Regions from separate parts of the Priestia sp. JSM ZJ58 genome, predicted to be linked through region 2. Evidence: riboswitches for the same ligand, from Rfam matches in the RefSeq annotation. Region 2 holds a riboswitch; each other region holds the start of a gene.

Region 1 (5,666 bases), 110 kb from region 2:
TTTTTCAATAAAGATGAGTGTTTAGGGAAATTAAGAACGGCGAGAACGACGAGAGCGGCGAGTAGAACGACGAGAGCGGCGAGTAGAACGACGAGAGCGGCGAGTAGAACGACGAGAGCGGCGAGTAGAACGACGAGAGCGGCGAGTAGAACGGCGAGAACGGCGAGTAGAACGACGAGAGCGGCGAGTAGAACGGCGAGAACGGCGAGTAGAACGACGAGAGCGACGAGTAGAACGACGAGAGCGACGAGTAGAACGGCGAGTGCCGCGAGAAGAGCGACGAGTACCGCGAGTAGAACGGCGGCTACTGCGGCCAGTGCTACGAGAAGAGCGACGCTTTCTTGTTAGTGGACCAGCAGTTGGCTCTTGAAACATAAAAGATTTCAGTTCTGTACATTCTAGGGCTTCAGCAGCTTCTTTAATTTTTTCAGGTGTAATATGCAATACAAAAACCTCCTTGTCAATTGGACTAGGTCTTGCATTAATAGAATACGCGCTAATGCTTGTCCTTGATATGAGTCAAAAGTGGAGTTTGCGCAAATAGTTGATGCTGCGGGGTATCATGGAGAATTTACCCTTCATATACTTTAATAATTGAAGAAAGGTGGTCGAATCATGAATCAAAAAGAAATCCCTCAATACGCTCTGTTTGTAAATGTAAAAGATTTAAAGGAAATGCAAAAAGATATTTGGTCAGAAGAAGCGGTTCAGGCAACGATGAAGTTTAACAAAAAACGCTACGATATTGATTTGCTGCTAAGAGGCTCCCACATTCGGAAGATGAAGAAAAAGTCATATTATATTGAATTTTATTCTCCAAAAATATTTCAGCGCGCCAAAGAAATACACCTAAACGCCGAATACAAAGATCCATCGCTTATGCGCAACAAATTGTCTCTCGATTTTTTCTCCTCTTTAGACGTTTTATCTCCTCACTCTCAGTTTGTCACTCTTAAAATTAATGGGAAAAATGAAGGAATATATCTTCAGCTCGAATCGGTAGATGAACTATTTTTGAAAAAAAGAAATTTAGCGGATGGATCCATATTTTATGCAGTGGACGGAGATGCTAATTTTTCTTTGATGAGCGATTTGGATAAAAGGCCGAAAACAACTTTGTTATCTGGATATGAAAATAAAGCAGTGAGAGAAGGGGATGCGGAAAAATTAGAAAAGTTTATATTTAATCTTAATACGTGGACAAATACAGAATTCGAACAGAATATTGAGAAGTACTTGAACGTCGACCGCTACTTATCTTGGTTAGTCGGTATTATTTGTATGCAGAATTACGACGGTTTTGTCCATAACTATGCCTTCTATCTAAATCATGAAAGCGGGCGCTTTGAACTGATTCCATGGGATTATGATGCAACTTGGGGAAGAGATGTAAATGGAAAAGTAATGGAAGGAGACTATGTCCGCGCACAAGGATTTAATACGCTTACAGCTCGCTTACTGGCGGTGAACAGCATTAAAAAACGATATATTCAAAAAATGAACAATGTTCTAAATAATCAATTTACGATAGAATACATGAAACCAATCATTTATCAACTGCATGAGTATATTGCTCCTTATGTATTAAAAGATCCTTACGTAAAAGATAACTTGGAGCAATTTTATAAAGAACCCGAATTTATGCTGTCTTTTATAAAAGAACGAACAGCGTATATTAAAAATAACATTTTGACTTTTTAAAAAGAGATAGATTTATAGGCAATTTATAGGCAACAGTGGATTTTGTTAATAATAGGCAAATGCAGGAAATCAATAGCTGTACATGATACGTATATATACAGTATGAATGACCAATAAGGATAATCAATAAGGAGGAAAAACAATGAGTAACTATTACTACGACCAAAATCAAGATCAAACTCAAAATGCAAATCGTAGTCGCGCTCGCAAAGTTCAACAAGCTGAAAGCACGGGCTACTCTGCCCATTTTAAACCACTAAAAGGGAGAGTAGTGACTGTATATCGCGGGGGGCCTGAATCTAAAACGGGATATTTAATTGACGTTCAATCAGATTATTTAACACTTGCTCTTGAAACAAATCAAAATAACAACCAGCAAAATAATCAGCCGGCTCAGCTTATTCCACAGCAGCAGTATACATTTATTTATTATCAGCTTGCCCATGTTAAAAGCATTACAGAGGATACGAAGTCTAATTCGGCACAAACATTTTCTGGATTTAATAGTGAAGTAGAACTTCACAGAGCTAACACATTTGCAGGTACTCTATTATTAATGAAAGATAAGCAGGTGCAAATAAATCAAGGTGGTCCAGAGAAGAAAGTGGGTAAAATCCTTGACGTATTAGGCTCATTTGAATCTGCGTATGTCGTATTATTAACAGAAGATGACGGCGTCGTTTATATCAATGTAGAGCATATAAAGAGTGTAAGTGAAGTTGTAAGCAAAAATACACCTGTTGTTCCGCAAAATCCATTATTAGTTGAAGAAACACCTGATTATATCAAAGCGAAAAGTTTTAATGAACTGTTTGAAGAGTTTTCACATAGATGGGTAGCTATTAACGGTGGAGGCCCAGAGGCTGTGGAAGGTGTATTAGTTCAAAGCCGCAGTGGAAACTTTACTCTTGTACAAAATAATCAAGTTTTACGTTTACAACCAAGACACGTAAAAACCATTGCCTTAGGATCAAAAGGATCTTTCAAGCAAAATGAAGAAAATTCTGAGCAAAATGGAGATACAAATGAAGAAGATTCTATGCAAGAGTCAACTACAGTAGATAGAACCGGAGGTCGCACGGATGGCCGTACTGGAGACCGTACCGGAAGACGTACCGGAAGACGTACAGGAGGTCGCACAGACGATCGCTCGGGAGGACGCCGTACGGGTTCACGCTCTTCAACACCAGGTGAAAAAGTTATTAAAACGAAAAATTATCGTTGGAAAGCATGACGAACTGGAACGTAAAAGGTGCTTATAAAGCACCTTTTCTATCATATAGGAAAAAGGAGGAGAATGAGAATGAGTATGAATCATTATATTGATAAAATTGTTGAAGTCGATATATCAGGGAAAACAACGTTTATAGGAAAACTTGTTGATCTCGGGTTAGATGTAATGGTTTTATATAATGGACATGATTATTTGTATATTCCTCTTTTACACATACATCGCTTGCGAGAGGTTTCAGAAGAAGATTATACACCTTTACGAACCATAGAAGAGAACTTAATAGAAGAAAGTCAGCGGATTTCTTATCGTAATATTTTACAGCAGGCAAAAGGAAAATTTATTGAAATTTATGTAACAGGAGGAAAATCATTGCATGGCTATATTACAAGCGTGCTGAATGATTATCTTGTGTTTTATTCTCCAGTATATAAAAATGTCTTTGTTTCTTTACATCATTTGAAATGGCTTACCCCTTATAGTAATGAGTTAACCCCTTATTCTTTAAGTGACAAAGAGCTCCCAGTAAGGCCTGCCTCTGCACCTTTTGTCAGAAACTTTGAAGAGCAGCTTAAAAAATATGAAAATCAACTGGTCGTATTAGATTTAGGGGATCAATCAGAAAAAATTGGCGTACTTAAAGAAGTTTCTAATAATATTGTTGAACTAATTACGGCAAATGGAGAAAGTATGTACTGGAAGTTAGCTCACGTAAAATCTGTGCACTTGCCTTAGAAAAAGAGACCTTGGTGTCGTCTCTTTTTTTATGTGCTTATCAGGACAAGTATATTGAATAAACAAATGAGATGATTTAAATTTTTTAGAAAATTATGTTGACAATAAAGAAAATCTTTATTAAAGTTAGTAACAACAAACGTTAACCACCAACAATTATATAGAACTCTTATCAAGAGTGGCGGAGGGACTGGCCCTGCGATGCCCGGCAACCATCAAATGAAACATTCATTTGAACGGTGCTAATTCCTGTGGAACATCAGTATTGTTCTAACAGATGAGAGAAATCGTGTATAAACGAACACTCTTCCATCTGTGAAGAGTGTTTTTTATTTTGAGTTAAGGAGAGAAATAGATGAAAATTGAAACTTTATTAGTTCGTTCAGGAGTAGGTCGTGACCCTTCAACAGGTTCTATTACAACACCCATTTACCAAGCATCAACATTTGCTCATCCTGCTTTAGGGCAAAGTACGGGATTTGACTATGCACGTACGGCAAACCCTACTCGTACAGCATTGGAAGAAGCAATTGCTGCTTTAGAAAAAGGCGAAGTAGGAGTAGCATTCGCTTCAGGAATGGCGGGTGTAATGGCAGTTTTAGCACTATTTAAAAACGGAGATCATTTAATTGTATCAGAGGATTTATACGGAGGAACGTACCGAGTACTAAATGAAATCTTTTCAGAGCAAGGAATTACTGTTTCGTACGTCAACACAGCCCATCTCGAGCAAGTAAAAGATGCGCTTCGTCCCAACACGAAAGCTCTATTTATTGAAACACCTACAAATCCAATGATGCACGTGACTGATTTGCCAGAAGCAATTGCGTTAGCTAAACAGCATGATTTGCTTACTATCGTTGACAATACATTCATGTCCCCTTACTATCAGCGTCCTTTAGAGCTCGGAGCAGATATTGTGATACATAGTGCAAGCAAATACATTGGGGGTCATAATGATGTAGTTGCTGGTCTTGTAGTCGCTCGATGTAGTAGCTTAGGAGAGAAAATTCGTTTTTATCAAAATGCAGCTGGGGCAATCTTAGGTCCACAGGATAGCTGGCTGTTATTGCGCGGTATTAAGACGCTAGCGCTTCGTATGGAAAAACATAACGAAAACGCACTGAAAATTGCAAATTGGCTTACTGCTCATGATCTCGTGGAAAAAGTGTATTACCCTGGTCTTGAAACACATCCGGGCTATGAAATCATGAAGAAACAAGCAACTGGATTTGGAGGCATGATTTCTTTTGCTGTCTCACACCCTAACATCGTGTCAGTACTTTTAGAAAATGTTAAAGTTATTACATTTGCAGAAAGCTTAGGAGGCGTGGAAAGTTTAATGACATTCCCAGCTCGTCAAACACACGCTGATATTCCGGAGGAAATTCGAAATCGTGTCGGAGTAACAAACTGTTTACTTCGATTATCAGTTGGAATTGAGCACGCAGATGATTTAATTAAAGATTTGAAGGAGGCATTTGATGCATACCAACAATAATAAACATAGATTTGGTACGAACTTAATTCATGCAAATACAGGAATTGACGGTCATTTTGGAGCGGTTAACGTACCTATTTATCAGGTATCTACATTTAATCAAGAAGATGAGACGAACAACGGCCGCTATGACTATTCTCGTTCAGGAAACCCAACGCGTGAGGCTTTAGAAAACACTATTGCTCAGCTAGAAAATGGATACGCTGGTTTTGCTTTTTCATCAGGTATGGCTGCTATTTCATCGGTGTTATCTATTTTTGAATCAGGAGATGAAATTTTAGTTTCACACGATACGTACGGCGGGACATATCGTGTATTAACACGACTATTTTCAAAGTTTGGTATCAAAACAACTTTTGTTGATACAACGAAGGTTGAGAAAGTAGAAGAAGCTATCACAAAAGATACGAAGGCTATTTATATCGAAAGCCCTTCAAATCCATTTTTACAGGTAACGGATATTAAAGCAGTAGCAAGTTTGGCGAAGGAGCACAATCT
Region 2 (5,666 bases):
CTTAACTGTTTCTTCAGCAGAACCAATATATTGTTCATCACCAGTCCCTACAGGAAACACAAGAGGGTCAAAAATAATATCTTTTGGATTAAAGCCATGTTTTTTAACAAGCAAATCATGTGAGCGTTTAGCAATCTCTACTTTTCTTTCTGCAGTAACGGCCATGCCTGTTTCATCGATTGTACCGACAACCAGAGCTGCACCGAATTTTTTTACTAGCGGCAAGATTGCATCAAAACGCTCTTCACCATCTTCTAAGTTAATGGAGTTGATAATGACCTTACCTTGCGAGTACGTTAAAGCTTTTTCAATAACTTTCTCGTCAGTTGAATCGATTACAAGAGGAACCTTCACTTTTTTTACAACTTCTTGAATAAATTCCTCCATGTCTTCCATTTCTTCACGGTCTGGATCTGCTAAGCAAATATCAATAACGTGAGCACCATTTTTAACTTGAGCACGCGCAATTTCAGATGCTTCTTCAATTTTTCCTTCCGCAATCAGACGCTTGAACTTGCGAGAACCGATTACATTCGTACGTTCTCCCACAAAAAGAGGGCGCATAGAATCGTCATATACAAGCGGTTCAATACCGGTTACAGCATGATTATGCTCGGAGCGATCAAGCGAACGAGGCGCAACCTCTTTTACTGCTTCAGCAAGTGCTTTAATATGAGCAGGCGTTGTACCACAGCATCCGCCTACAAAGTTCAGCCAGCCTTTATCAGCAAATCCTTTAATTTTTTGAGCCAGCAGCTCAGGGGACTCATGATAATTGCCTTCTTCATCCGGAAGTCCAGCGTTTGGATAACAGCTAACAGCTGAAGTGGCTAGGTCTGAAAGAGAGCGAATATGATCCGTCATAAATTCAGGACCTGTCGCGCAGTTAAGTCCGACTGAAAGAGGCTTCATGTGTTCCAGTGATAAGTAAAAAGATTCGATATCTTGACCAGCGAGAGTTGTTCCCATTGGCTCAATCGTTCCTGAAATCATAATTGGAACTTCTATTTTCAGTTTTTCAAACGCCGCTGTAATGCCTAAAAACGCAGCTTTTACGTTCAGCATGTCTTGACAGGTTTCGACTAGAAGTAAGTCAACGCCGCCGTCTAACAAACCCCGAGCTTGCTCTTCGTACGATTCTACTAACTCAGGGAATGTAATACCTCCCGTAACAGAGAGAGTTTTAGTGGTAGGACCGATAGCTCCAGCTACGAACCTAGGCCATTCGGGAGTTGAATATTTATCGCGGGCTGCACAAGCAAGCTTCACAGCTTCGATATTCAATTCATACGCCAAGTGGCCTAAATCGTATTCATCAAGTACGGTAGATGTTGAGCCAAACGTATTGGTTTCAATGATGTCAGCACCCGCTGCAAAGTACTCTTCATGAATGCGCTGAATCACATGAGGCGCTGTTCGGGTCAAATATTCGTTGCAGCCTTCATATTCTTCGCCGCCAAAATCTTCAGCGGTTAAATCAGCATCTTGAATCATCGTTCCCATTGCTCCATCGATGACGAGTATTCGCTTCTTTAGTTGTTGTTCGATAAGTGAGCTCATTTATATCTTCCTTTCTGATGTAACGAGTTGCTTGTCATGAATATAGCGTGTTAGAATTTCGGTCATTTCATAGCGCATAAACGGCGTAATTAAGTAAATACCGTCAAATAGCTCATATGCTGTATCAATTAAGTTTTTTGCAATCGCAAGGCCTTCGACTTCACCGCGAATCCGGTCATTTCCCGTTGCGTCCATACGTTCTAGAATATCTTCTGATAATTTAATTCCAGGTACTTCATGGTGAATAAATCGAGCATTTCTTGCGCTTGTTAACGGCATGATCCCGATGTATACCGGTGTTGTTAAATGTTTGGTTGCTTCATATACCTCTTCAATTTGCTTAGTTGAATAGAGAGGCTGAGTAATGAAATAGTGAGCCCCGCAGTCGATTTTCTTTTCCAAGCGCTGAACGGCTCGGTCTAAGTGACGCACGTTTGGGTTAAAGGCAGCTGCAATGGAAAAATTGGTTTTTTGACCAAGCGGTTTGCCGGAATAAGATAGTCCTTCATTAAACTGAGCGATTAAACTAATCAAGTCAAATGAAGATAAATCATAAACCGAAGTGGCGCCAGGGAAATCGCCAACTTTTGACGGATCACCGGTAATTGCAAGCACTTGATTCATTCCTAGCGTATGAAGTCCCATTAAATGAGATTGAAGTCCAATTAAATTTCGGTCGCGACAGGTAATATGAATAAGCGGTCGTGCTTTTGTTTCTTGTTGCATCAGTGTTGCCATTGCCAAGTTGCTGATGCGAGGTGAGGCAAGAGAATTATCAGCTAATGTAATAGCATCTACGCCGACTTTATCAAGTGCTTTTGCGCCTTCTAAAAATTTCGTCGGACCAAGCTGTTTAGGCGGATCCAGCTCGACGATAACCGAGCGGCGCTTCTTCACAATTTCGTGCATATGAGGTTTATCCTGCTGCTCACGCTCTTGAACCGTAACGGCTGGTCTCATTTTAACGACTTTGCTTGTAATCGGAGGCAGGTCTTTTAAGGCAGACGACATGGCGCGTACGTGAGCTGGTGTTGTACCGCAGCATCCTCCAATTAAGCGAACCCCTTGTTCGCGGAATAAACGCGCGCTTTCTACAAAGTAGTCTTCATTCGTTTCATATTCCAGCTTGCCTTCCACATACGCCGGAAGGCTGGCATTAGGGTAAGCAGATAAGAAAGCACGATCAGGAAGCGGTACTTCTTCAAGAGACTGAATCATATGATAAGGACCTAAACGGCAGTTTAGCCCGACAACATCTGCTCCCAAGTCTTCTAATTCTTTTAATGCATCTGCTAAAGGACGCCCATCTTGCAGTACGCCAATATCATGCAGGGAAACGTGGGTAATAATAGGCTTATCCGTTTCTTTTCTTGCTAGTGTAAGAACGGTCTTTAATTCTTCGAAATCATAGTATGTTTCAAATAAAAGGCCATCCACGCCTTCATTTAAAAGCCAAAACATTTGTTCACGAATGCTTCGCTTAACCTCTTCTAAGCTAATAGCATTTTTTTGGAAAGAACGAATTCCGCCGAGTGTACCAACCACGTAAGCCTGATCGTTTGCAGCTTGTTTCGCTAATTTTACACCAGCAACATTGATGTCTTTGACTGAATCTTCTAATCCATAACGGGCAAGTTTTTGATAATTAGCAGCGTACGTATTTGTTTGAATAACGTTTGCACCAGCTTCTACATAGGCTCTGTGAATACGAGAAACCTCTTCTGGTTTGGTGATATTTAGTTCTTCAAAACAGCTGTCAATACCGTGTGAGTAAAGGAGGGTACCAGTGGCACCATCCCCAATTAAAATTTTAGACTTTAAATCTTCAAGTAACCCCATGTCAAAACCTCCTTAAATTGTTCCGCTTCTATTTCACGAGTGATTCGTTTTATGCAATATGCCGATAAAATAGAAAAAGTCTTCTTAAGAAGAAGACTTTTTTCGCCTTCTTATCTTCCAAGCAATAAATTGCTTGCTGGATTTAGCACCATGTCTCTAACGACTGGTTGCTGAGGTTTCAAAGGGCCAGTCCCTCCACCTCTCATGATAAGAATCAATTGTATATAATTGAAACATATTTTTTTAAATAGAAAGAATACTTATTTAATAATTTATCTGATTTTTAGAAATTATACAACAGTAAATTGTGAATTTCCAGCAAATATTGAGGAAAATTTAAAAGCTAAAGGGAAAATATCCGTATATTTTGTTTGAAAACTGCCGTTATGTTAAGGGATAAAGGGTTTTCATGAAAAAAACAAGAAGGAAATAAAAAAACGAAAAAGGAACAGCACCGGGTGAGGCGAGGATTTACATATAAAAGGCTCGTCTTTTTTTAACCGTTTCTACATATAGTGAACTATGAAGGGTAGAAGGGTGATGGGCATGAAAAGGTGGAAACTCACGCTGCAGGTTGCTGCTACGTATGTAGGCACCGTTGTAGGAGCCGGTTTTGCAACAGGCAAGGAAATTGTTCAATTTTTTACACAGTACGGGGAACTTGGAATGGTTGGAATTTTGGTCAGCGGCTTGTTTTTTATTTGGCTAGGTTCGAAAATGATGCTGCTTTCGCACGCAATTGGGGCTTCTTCTTATCAGCAGCTTAATACATATTTATTTGGTGATGTACTTGGAAAAGCGGTAAACGGTGTAATGATCGTCATTTTATTTGGAGTAACTTCAGTCATGCTAGCGAGTACGGGGGCAATAGGAAAAGAACAGTTCGGGCTGTGGCCTCCTGTTGGGATGATTTGTACAATTGTTTTAACTTATATATTTATCGCAAGAGGAATTAACGGTATTTTAATGGTTAATTCTCTTGTTGTGCCGATGATGCTTTCATTTGCTTTTATCATCTTTGTGCCAAATGTCAGCTATTTCTCACTGATTCAAACGAAGCCAGACTTAACGCTCGTCACACAGTGGAAGTGGGCGGTTAGTCCCTTTTTATATATTTCCCTAAATCTAGCTTTGGCTCAGGCCGTTTTAGTTCCATTAGGAAGCTCCGTGAAAGATAAGAGCGTGATCAAAAAAGGGGCCGTAATAGGAGGATGTGTACTTACGTTTATGCTTGTTTCTACTCATCTTGCCCTTTCCAATTTGCCTTATTCATTTCAACTTGATATTCCTATGAGTGCCGTTGTTAAAAATATCTCAGCGTGGGTGAATGTTTTATTTACGGTAGTTGTGTTAGGTGAGATTTTTACTACATTGATTGGAAATGTATTTGGAATCGCTAAACAGCTTCAATCATTTCTTCCCCTGAATGACAAACAAGCTTTTGCGTTTATTATCTTGGCATGCTTTATTATCGGGCAATTTGGATATGCTCAGCTTCTTGAGTTTTTGTATCCGATATTTGGCTATATTGGACTAGCTTTTGTATGGATGCTATGTATTAAAAAAGAAAAAATAAGCTAAAAGCTGGATTTTGAAGAGCAGATGTGAAAAAACGAAGTTAAATGATGTGACAAGTCGATTTTACTTTGCTATAATGTAAAACAAATAAGACTCTAGCAGTCGAATATATTATCCTTCGGGGTCGGGTGTAAGTCCCAACCGGCGGTGATAAAGCATATGCTTTTAAGCCCGTGACCCGTTTTCATACGATGTATGTTAGCGGTGGATCTAGTTAAAATCTAGAGCCGACAGTAAAAGTCTGGATGGGAGAAGGATCAGGAAGCACAGTTGTTTTTTTGTGTTGTATTAGGGACAGGTTTGCCTTTTTTAAAGCTACCCTTGTTTTTGTACACAAATTATAACTGTTTATTTCGTATACAATTAGCGGAATTTTGCATAGATAAAACTGATTCAGCTCAGCCGACCCCTTGGACATTTGTTCAAGGGGCTTTTTTATTTTCAGTGGTTGGGGGAAAGATAAATATGAAAAAAAAGCAGCTGCTATTTCAAAAAGGCATAAGAAGTTGGAATAGCGCCAAAGCAGGTGAAGAAAATGTTCACAGGTATTATTGAAGAAATTGGAAAAATAAAACGGATTCAAAAGGCTACAGAAGCAATTGTTCTTACGATTGATGCGAAGACCGTGTTAGAAGATGTGAACTTAGGGGACAGCATTTCAGTTAACGGCGTTTGTTTAACCGTAACGG
Region 3 (5,666 bases), on a different contig from region 2:
ACGCTTCATTTCCAGAAAAGTATATCAGTTTAGGAGAAGAGCTAATTAGAGAGGCAGAAGAGGCGCTGCTTCAATAATTGAAAGGATTATTCTTTTCTTAAACTCTCTAATTTCTTTACAAAAATATGTTCGTACATGACTTGACTAATCAACTCGTTTGTTTTAATCATTTCATTTACCCCCAAATTTTGCGCATTTTGAATATGCTTTTTTGTTAACAGTTCAACGATGCTGTAAATAGAAGGGTTCAATCCTTGCAGAGCGACTAGCGTAACAATCGTATTCATGTCTGCATATTCTTCTGTCTTATGCTGATCCGCAGTAATCAGCACTTTTTTTGCGTACCGAGCATTGGCAAGTTCTAATACTTCATAGTGAGAGGGACTTCCTTTAATAAAATGAACGCGATCACAGATCATGGGATTTTTAGTCAGAGAGTCGTCGATAAGAACAATGTCTTCTTTATGAAATGCGTCGCGATAAGACTCTAGCACGAGTTTGGCGCGCTCATTCCACCCAACAACGATGAAGTGATCTTTTCCATAAAACTTTAAATTTCCTTCCAAATAAGCGCTCTCGGCGGAAACAGCAATTTTAGAAAGCGTGACAAAATAAGTAGTAATAAATCCCGTTCCAATCAGGACTAAAATAATTGCAGCTAACCTTCCAATCGTAGTGGTGGGAGCAAAATCACCGTACCCTATAGTAGAGATTGTAATAATAACCCACCAAATTCCTTCAAACACATTCCCAAACGTTTGCGGCTCTAGGAAATGTATAAGCATGCCGAAAAGTAAAACAAGGCAGCCGATAATAAAAAGAAGCCGCACTAAAATAGAACGACGAAAAAGTCGAAATAATAGCCATTCCATCATAAAAAAACCTCCAGTGATTAGTCATAGCCACAGTATGACCATTTTTCACTGAAGGTATAAGATATCTTTATCTTTTTACTTCGTAATATTCAATCCATTCTTTGTCTGGACCATAGAAAAATAAGTATCTTGCTCCATTTGGCAAAGTTACAATGTTTTCTTCCACAAATGAAACGCCTGCTGATTTTAAACGCTCAAACTCCTCTTCAATTCCATCTACTGCCAGCGCAAAATGATGAACTTTACCTTCATTAGGTAAGCTTGAGTTATACCCTTGAATTAACTCTACGATTACATTGCCTTCTAAACCTAGAAAAGCTAGCTTCAAAGACGGATCGGTATGTGGTAGTGTTTCGATGAGCTCTAATCCCACCTTTTGTGTATAGAACTCAATAGATTTTTCTATATCCTTTACTTGAACGCCTACATGTTCAAATTTTAAAATTGCCATATGCATCACCCGTATCTATAGTATGTAAAAACTATGAAATATATTAAAGAGAAAGGATATAGAAGTCAAGATAGGGCTGCTTATTAGGAAAGGGCTCTTAAATCATATTTTTGCTGGAGTGAATAGGGTAGAGGCTTCCATCAAGCGCAAACGAAATTTTGCCTGTTTCTTCAGATACAACTAAAATTAATGCATCCGATTTTTCTGACATTCCAATGGCTGCACGGTGACGTGTTCCCAATTTTTTGTTCGTTGAAATAATAGACGAGAGAGGTAAAACATTAGCAGCCGAAATAAGCTGATTATTTCTAATTAGGACAGCTCCGTCATGTAAGGGTGTCCCTGGATAGAACAGTGTCTCAACTAGCGTAGCGCTGACAGGAGCTTGAATAGGCATTCCTTTTTGAATAAGAGGATCAACATTTTGTTCCCGTTCAATGACAATTAAAGCGCCGTGACGTTTCTCAGAGAGGTTATGAATAGCTAGGGACAGAGCAGCGTATTCAAATGTATAAGGCGATAAGTAATGACGCAAGTAATAAGAGGCGGCCGTAGCTTGAACATCTTGAAATAACCTTCTCATCTCCTCAAAATCACATAGGATACAATGATCACTCGTGTCTAAATGTTTAATTAAATTAGAGGCTTCAGTTGAAATCTGCTGTAAATATGTTCGTACATTATTTTTAATTGTATCGTCTAATTGAAAGGGTTGTCTCTCCATCTTATATAGCTCCTATCTGTCAGTCAGTGTTATCTGTAATGTGTGCTAATGTGGGTGAATTATCCGTAAAGCTTATAAATCCGCTATTAATTTTATAGAGAGATTTTGCGTTTTATTTAGCAAGAGAACATCAAAAGTTGGAGAAAAAAGAAAGCGTTTTATAAACTGATATGTTCACATTTGGGTTAAATTTACATATGTTGTTTTAAATAAAAGTATAGATATTTCTGTGAATTTAAAGTATAGTTTTCTTATCGGATATATGATTTTTAATGTTGACAAATATTCTAAATATGCTAAAATTTTTAAAAAATGCTTATCAAGAGTGGTGGAGGGATCTGGCCCGCTGAACCCCGGCAACCTGCTTAGCAAGGTGCTAATTCCAGCAAAGTGTGTATCATTTTGAAAGATAAGGTGAAAATTTATTGCCTACCCAGTCTTTCAATACGGAAGACTTTTTATTTTGATATAGCGCAAGCGATAATTTGAGAAGGGAAACCAATGACTGTAAACCCCGACTTAAAACAAATTTTTGAACACGCCGAAGTAAAGTAAGAATTAAATAGTTTCGCTGACTAGACACACTAGAGGCGGTTTTATCCAATTCTAGTGGGTAAAACCGTCTTTTTTTATTGGATAACGCGGATAACTAAGAATTGGAGTGGAGAAAATGGCAGACTTATATACGTACGAAAACTGGAGCGATACATTTCCAGAGTTCGACAGTAAAGATGAAACAAAAGGAGCCCTTTCAGCATTGCAGTGGGCGTATGATACCTACGGAGATTCAATTATTTATGCGTCAAGCTTTGGGATCGAAGGAATCGTGTTAATTGATTTAATTTCAAAAGTGAAAAAAGACGCTGAAATTGTCTTTTTAGATACAGGCGTTCATTTTAAAGAAACATATGAAGTGATTGATGCAATTAAAGAACGCTTCCCTGATTTACGTATTCATATGAAAAAGCCGGATTTAACTCTTGCAGAACAAGCTGAAAAACATGGAGATGAGCTTTGGAAGAGTCAGCCTAACTTATGCTGTCAAATTCGAAAAATCATTCCGCTAAGAGAATCCCTTGCTCCTTATGATGCGTGGATTTCTGGTTTGAGACGCGAGCAGTCTGAGTCTCGTGCCAACACGAATTATTTTAATAAAGATGAGAAATTCAAGAAGGTGAAAGTTTGTCCGTTAATTCATTGGTCATGGAAAGAAATTTGGCGCTATGTGTATAAGCATGATTTGCCGTACAACAAACTTCATGATCAAGGCTACCCAAGTATCGGCTGTGAGCCCTGTACCGCACCTGCCTATAATGTAGACGATTTACGTTCAGGAAGATGGGCAGGTACACAAAAAGTTGAGTGCGGATTACACGAATCTTAAATACGAAAGAGCTGAATAAATGATGCTTTTATATGTTGCCTTTATCATTGCGCTTTTTTTTGCAATGAATATTGGGGCAAGCGGTGCAGCAGCTGCTATGGGCGTTTCATACGGCTCCGGTGCAATTAAAAAGCGAAGAGTGGCCCTGTTCATCTGTGCTGTAGGAATTGTGCTCGGAGCTGTTACCGGAGGCGGTGAGGTGGTAAAAACCATCAGTTCAGGTATCATACCTGAAAAACTGCTGTCAGTAGAATTAGTTATTATCATTCTGGCTGCTGCAACGCTGTCACTCTTTTTCGCGAATTTGATTGGTATCCCTCTATCAACAAGTGAAGTAACAGTTGGCTCAGTTGTTGGAGTAGGAGTAGCTTATCAATCTCTGTATGTAGAAAAACTTTTAATTGTCATGTCTTTTTGGATTATTGTTCCGCTAGTTTCATTTGTCATTGCTTTTTTGATTGGGAAAGTGATAAAACGCAGAGCGCATAAAAAAGAAGCAGAGGGAAAGTGGAAAAGAGTTTTAACGATTTTAGTTATAGCGACGGGATTCTTTGAAGCCTTCTCAGCTGGAATGAATAATGTGGCAAATGCTGTCGGTCCTCTAGTAGGAGCTGGGTTAATGGATGCTACAACGGGTGTCATAGCAGGAGGATTGGCGGTGGCACTCGGAGCTCTTTTACTAGGAGGCCGAGTTATTGAAACAAACGGAAAAAAAATTACTCGCTATTCTGTAGGGGAAGGCTGCATTATTTCAGGTACTGGTGCTTCTCTTGTTACAGCAGCTTCACTGTTTGGTTTGCCAGTACCGCTTACACAGGTCACTACGTCTTCTATTATTGGGATAGGCGCAGCGAAAACGGGATTTACGAAAGAACAGCGCGAAGTGGTCATTCAAATGTTAAAGGTTTGGGTGGTATCCCCTGTATTTTCACTCGTAATCTCATATGTTCTTGTGAAATTAGTACTTGAAAGCGACTTATATTCATTTGTGGTGCTAGCTAGTGGCTGCATTGCCACAGCAGGTGTTCTAAGCTTAGCTAGAACGACTAGAAGAAAAAGAGCAAGCTTGCAGTCGGAAAAAGAAAAAATGACTGCGTGATTCAATTGCTTTTTATTATATTGTGTTAATTACTTAAGGAGGATTTTACAAAATGACAACAATTCAAGCACACGGTGGAGAATTAATTAATTTATATCAACCAACATATGACTACACTTCACTAACAAAAGAAATTGAAGTAGACAACATGGCTCTAAGTGATTTAGAACTAATTGGGATTGGTGCTTACAGCCCAATTACGGGGTTTTTAGGAGAAAAAGATTATCAATCAGTTGTTGAAAATATGCGTCTAGCAGATGGAACTGTATGGAGTATTCCTATTACTCTTCCCGTAACAGAAGAGCAGGCTAAAGAATTAAACATTGGCGACAAAGTAAAACTAGTTCAAAGCGGTGTGACATATGGTGTTTTAGAAGTTTCTGAAGTATATACGCCAAATAAAGAAAAAGAAGCGGAAAATGTGTACCGCACAGCAGAACTTGCCCACCCTGGTGTGAAGAAAATGATGGAACGCCCAAATGTATATGTAGCAGGTCCAATCGTACTTGTAGAACGTACACCTAAAACGCGTTTTGAAAAGTATTACCTAGATCCAACTGAAACAAGAGCAGCATTTGAAGAGCGCGGTTGGAAAACGGTTGTTGGATTCCAAACTCGTAACCCTGTTCACCGTGCGCATGAGTATATTCAAAAAACAGCATTAGAAATTGTAGACGGCCTGTTTTTAAATCCACTTGTAGGAGAAACAAAGTCAGATGATATCCCAGCAGATATCCGTATGGAAAGTTATGAAGTACTTTTAGAGAACTATTATCCTAGCGATCGTGTAGCTTTGGCAGTTTTCCCTGCTGCAATGCGCTATGCTGGACCTAGAGAAGCTATTTTCCATGCAATGGTTCGAAAAAACTTTGGATGCACGCATTTCATTGTAGGCCGTGACCACGCTGGTGTTGGTGACTACTACGGAACATATGATGCACAAAAAATCTTCAGTAACTTTACGGCAGATGAATTAGGAATTACACCTTTATTTTTTGAACACAGCTTCTACTGCAAGAAGTGTGAAGCGATGGCATCAACGAAAACATGCCCTCACAGCAAGGAAGATCATATGATTCTATCTGGTACCAAGGTACGTGAAATGCTTCGTAACGGAGAAGTGCCACCAAGCA

What was found. Region 2 has a riboswitch for S-adenosylmethionine ahead of ACH6EI_RS18070 (bifunctional homocysteine S-methyltransferase/methylenetetrahydrofolate reductase). Riboswitches for the same ligand answer to the same signal wherever they lie in the genome.
Region 1: another riboswitch for S-adenosylmethionine. It lies ahead of ACH6EI_RS17460 (trans-sulfuration enzyme family protein); the one in region 2 lies ahead of ACH6EI_RS18070 (bifunctional homocysteine S-methyltransferase/methylenetetrahydrofolate reductase).
Region 3: another riboswitch for S-adenosylmethionine. It lies ahead of ACH6EI_RS21390 (phosphoadenylyl-sulfate reductase); the one in region 2 lies ahead of ACH6EI_RS18070 (bifunctional homocysteine S-methyltransferase/methylenetetrahydrofolate reductase).

Annotation. Positions count from the first base shown of each region.
Region 1 is NZ_JBISEM010000001.1:3,342,980-3,348,645, reverse strand. Features, by position in the region: gene ACH6EI_RS17480 (CotG/ExsB N-terminal domain-containing protein) at 31-444, opposite strand; gene ACH6EI_RS17475 (CotH kinase family protein) at 613-1,701, shown strand; gene ACH6EI_RS17470 (hypothetical protein) at 1,844-2,935, shown strand; gene ACH6EI_RS17465 (hypothetical protein) at 3,005-3,667, shown strand; SAM riboswitch class I at 3,834-3,951, shown strand; gene ACH6EI_RS17460 (trans-sulfuration enzyme family protein) at 4,023-5,168, shown strand; gene ACH6EI_RS17455 (trans-sulfuration enzyme family protein) at 5,152-5,666, shown strand, end outside.
Region 2 is NZ_JBISEM010000001.1:3,457,168-3,462,833, reverse strand. Features, by position in the region: gene metH (methionine synthase) at 1-1,560, opposite strand, end outside; gene ACH6EI_RS18070 (bifunctional homocysteine S-methyltransferase/methylenetetrahydrofolate reductase) at 1,561-3,399, opposite strand; SAM riboswitch class I at 3,507-3,613, opposite strand; gene ACH6EI_RS18065 (YkvI family membrane protein) at 3,946-4,980, shown strand; FMN riboswitch at 5,088-5,238, shown strand; gene ribE (riboflavin synthase) at 5,513-5,666, shown strand, end outside.
Region 3 is NZ_JBISEM010000002.1:6,345-12,010, reverse strand. Features, by position in the region: gene ACH6EI_RS21410 (YugN-like family protein) at 1-77, shown strand, start outside; gene ACH6EI_RS21405 (potassium channel family protein) at 87-875, opposite strand; gene ACH6EI_RS21400 (VOC family protein) at 943-1,326, opposite strand; gene cdaS (sporulation-specific diadenylate cyclase CdaS) at 1,424-2,050, opposite strand; SAM riboswitch class I at 2,364-2,466, shown strand; gene ACH6EI_RS21390 (phosphoadenylyl-sulfate reductase) at 2,721-3,434, shown strand; gene ACH6EI_RS21385 (sulfate permease) at 3,454-4,533, shown strand; gene sat (sulfate adenylyltransferase) at 4,586-5,666, shown strand, end outside.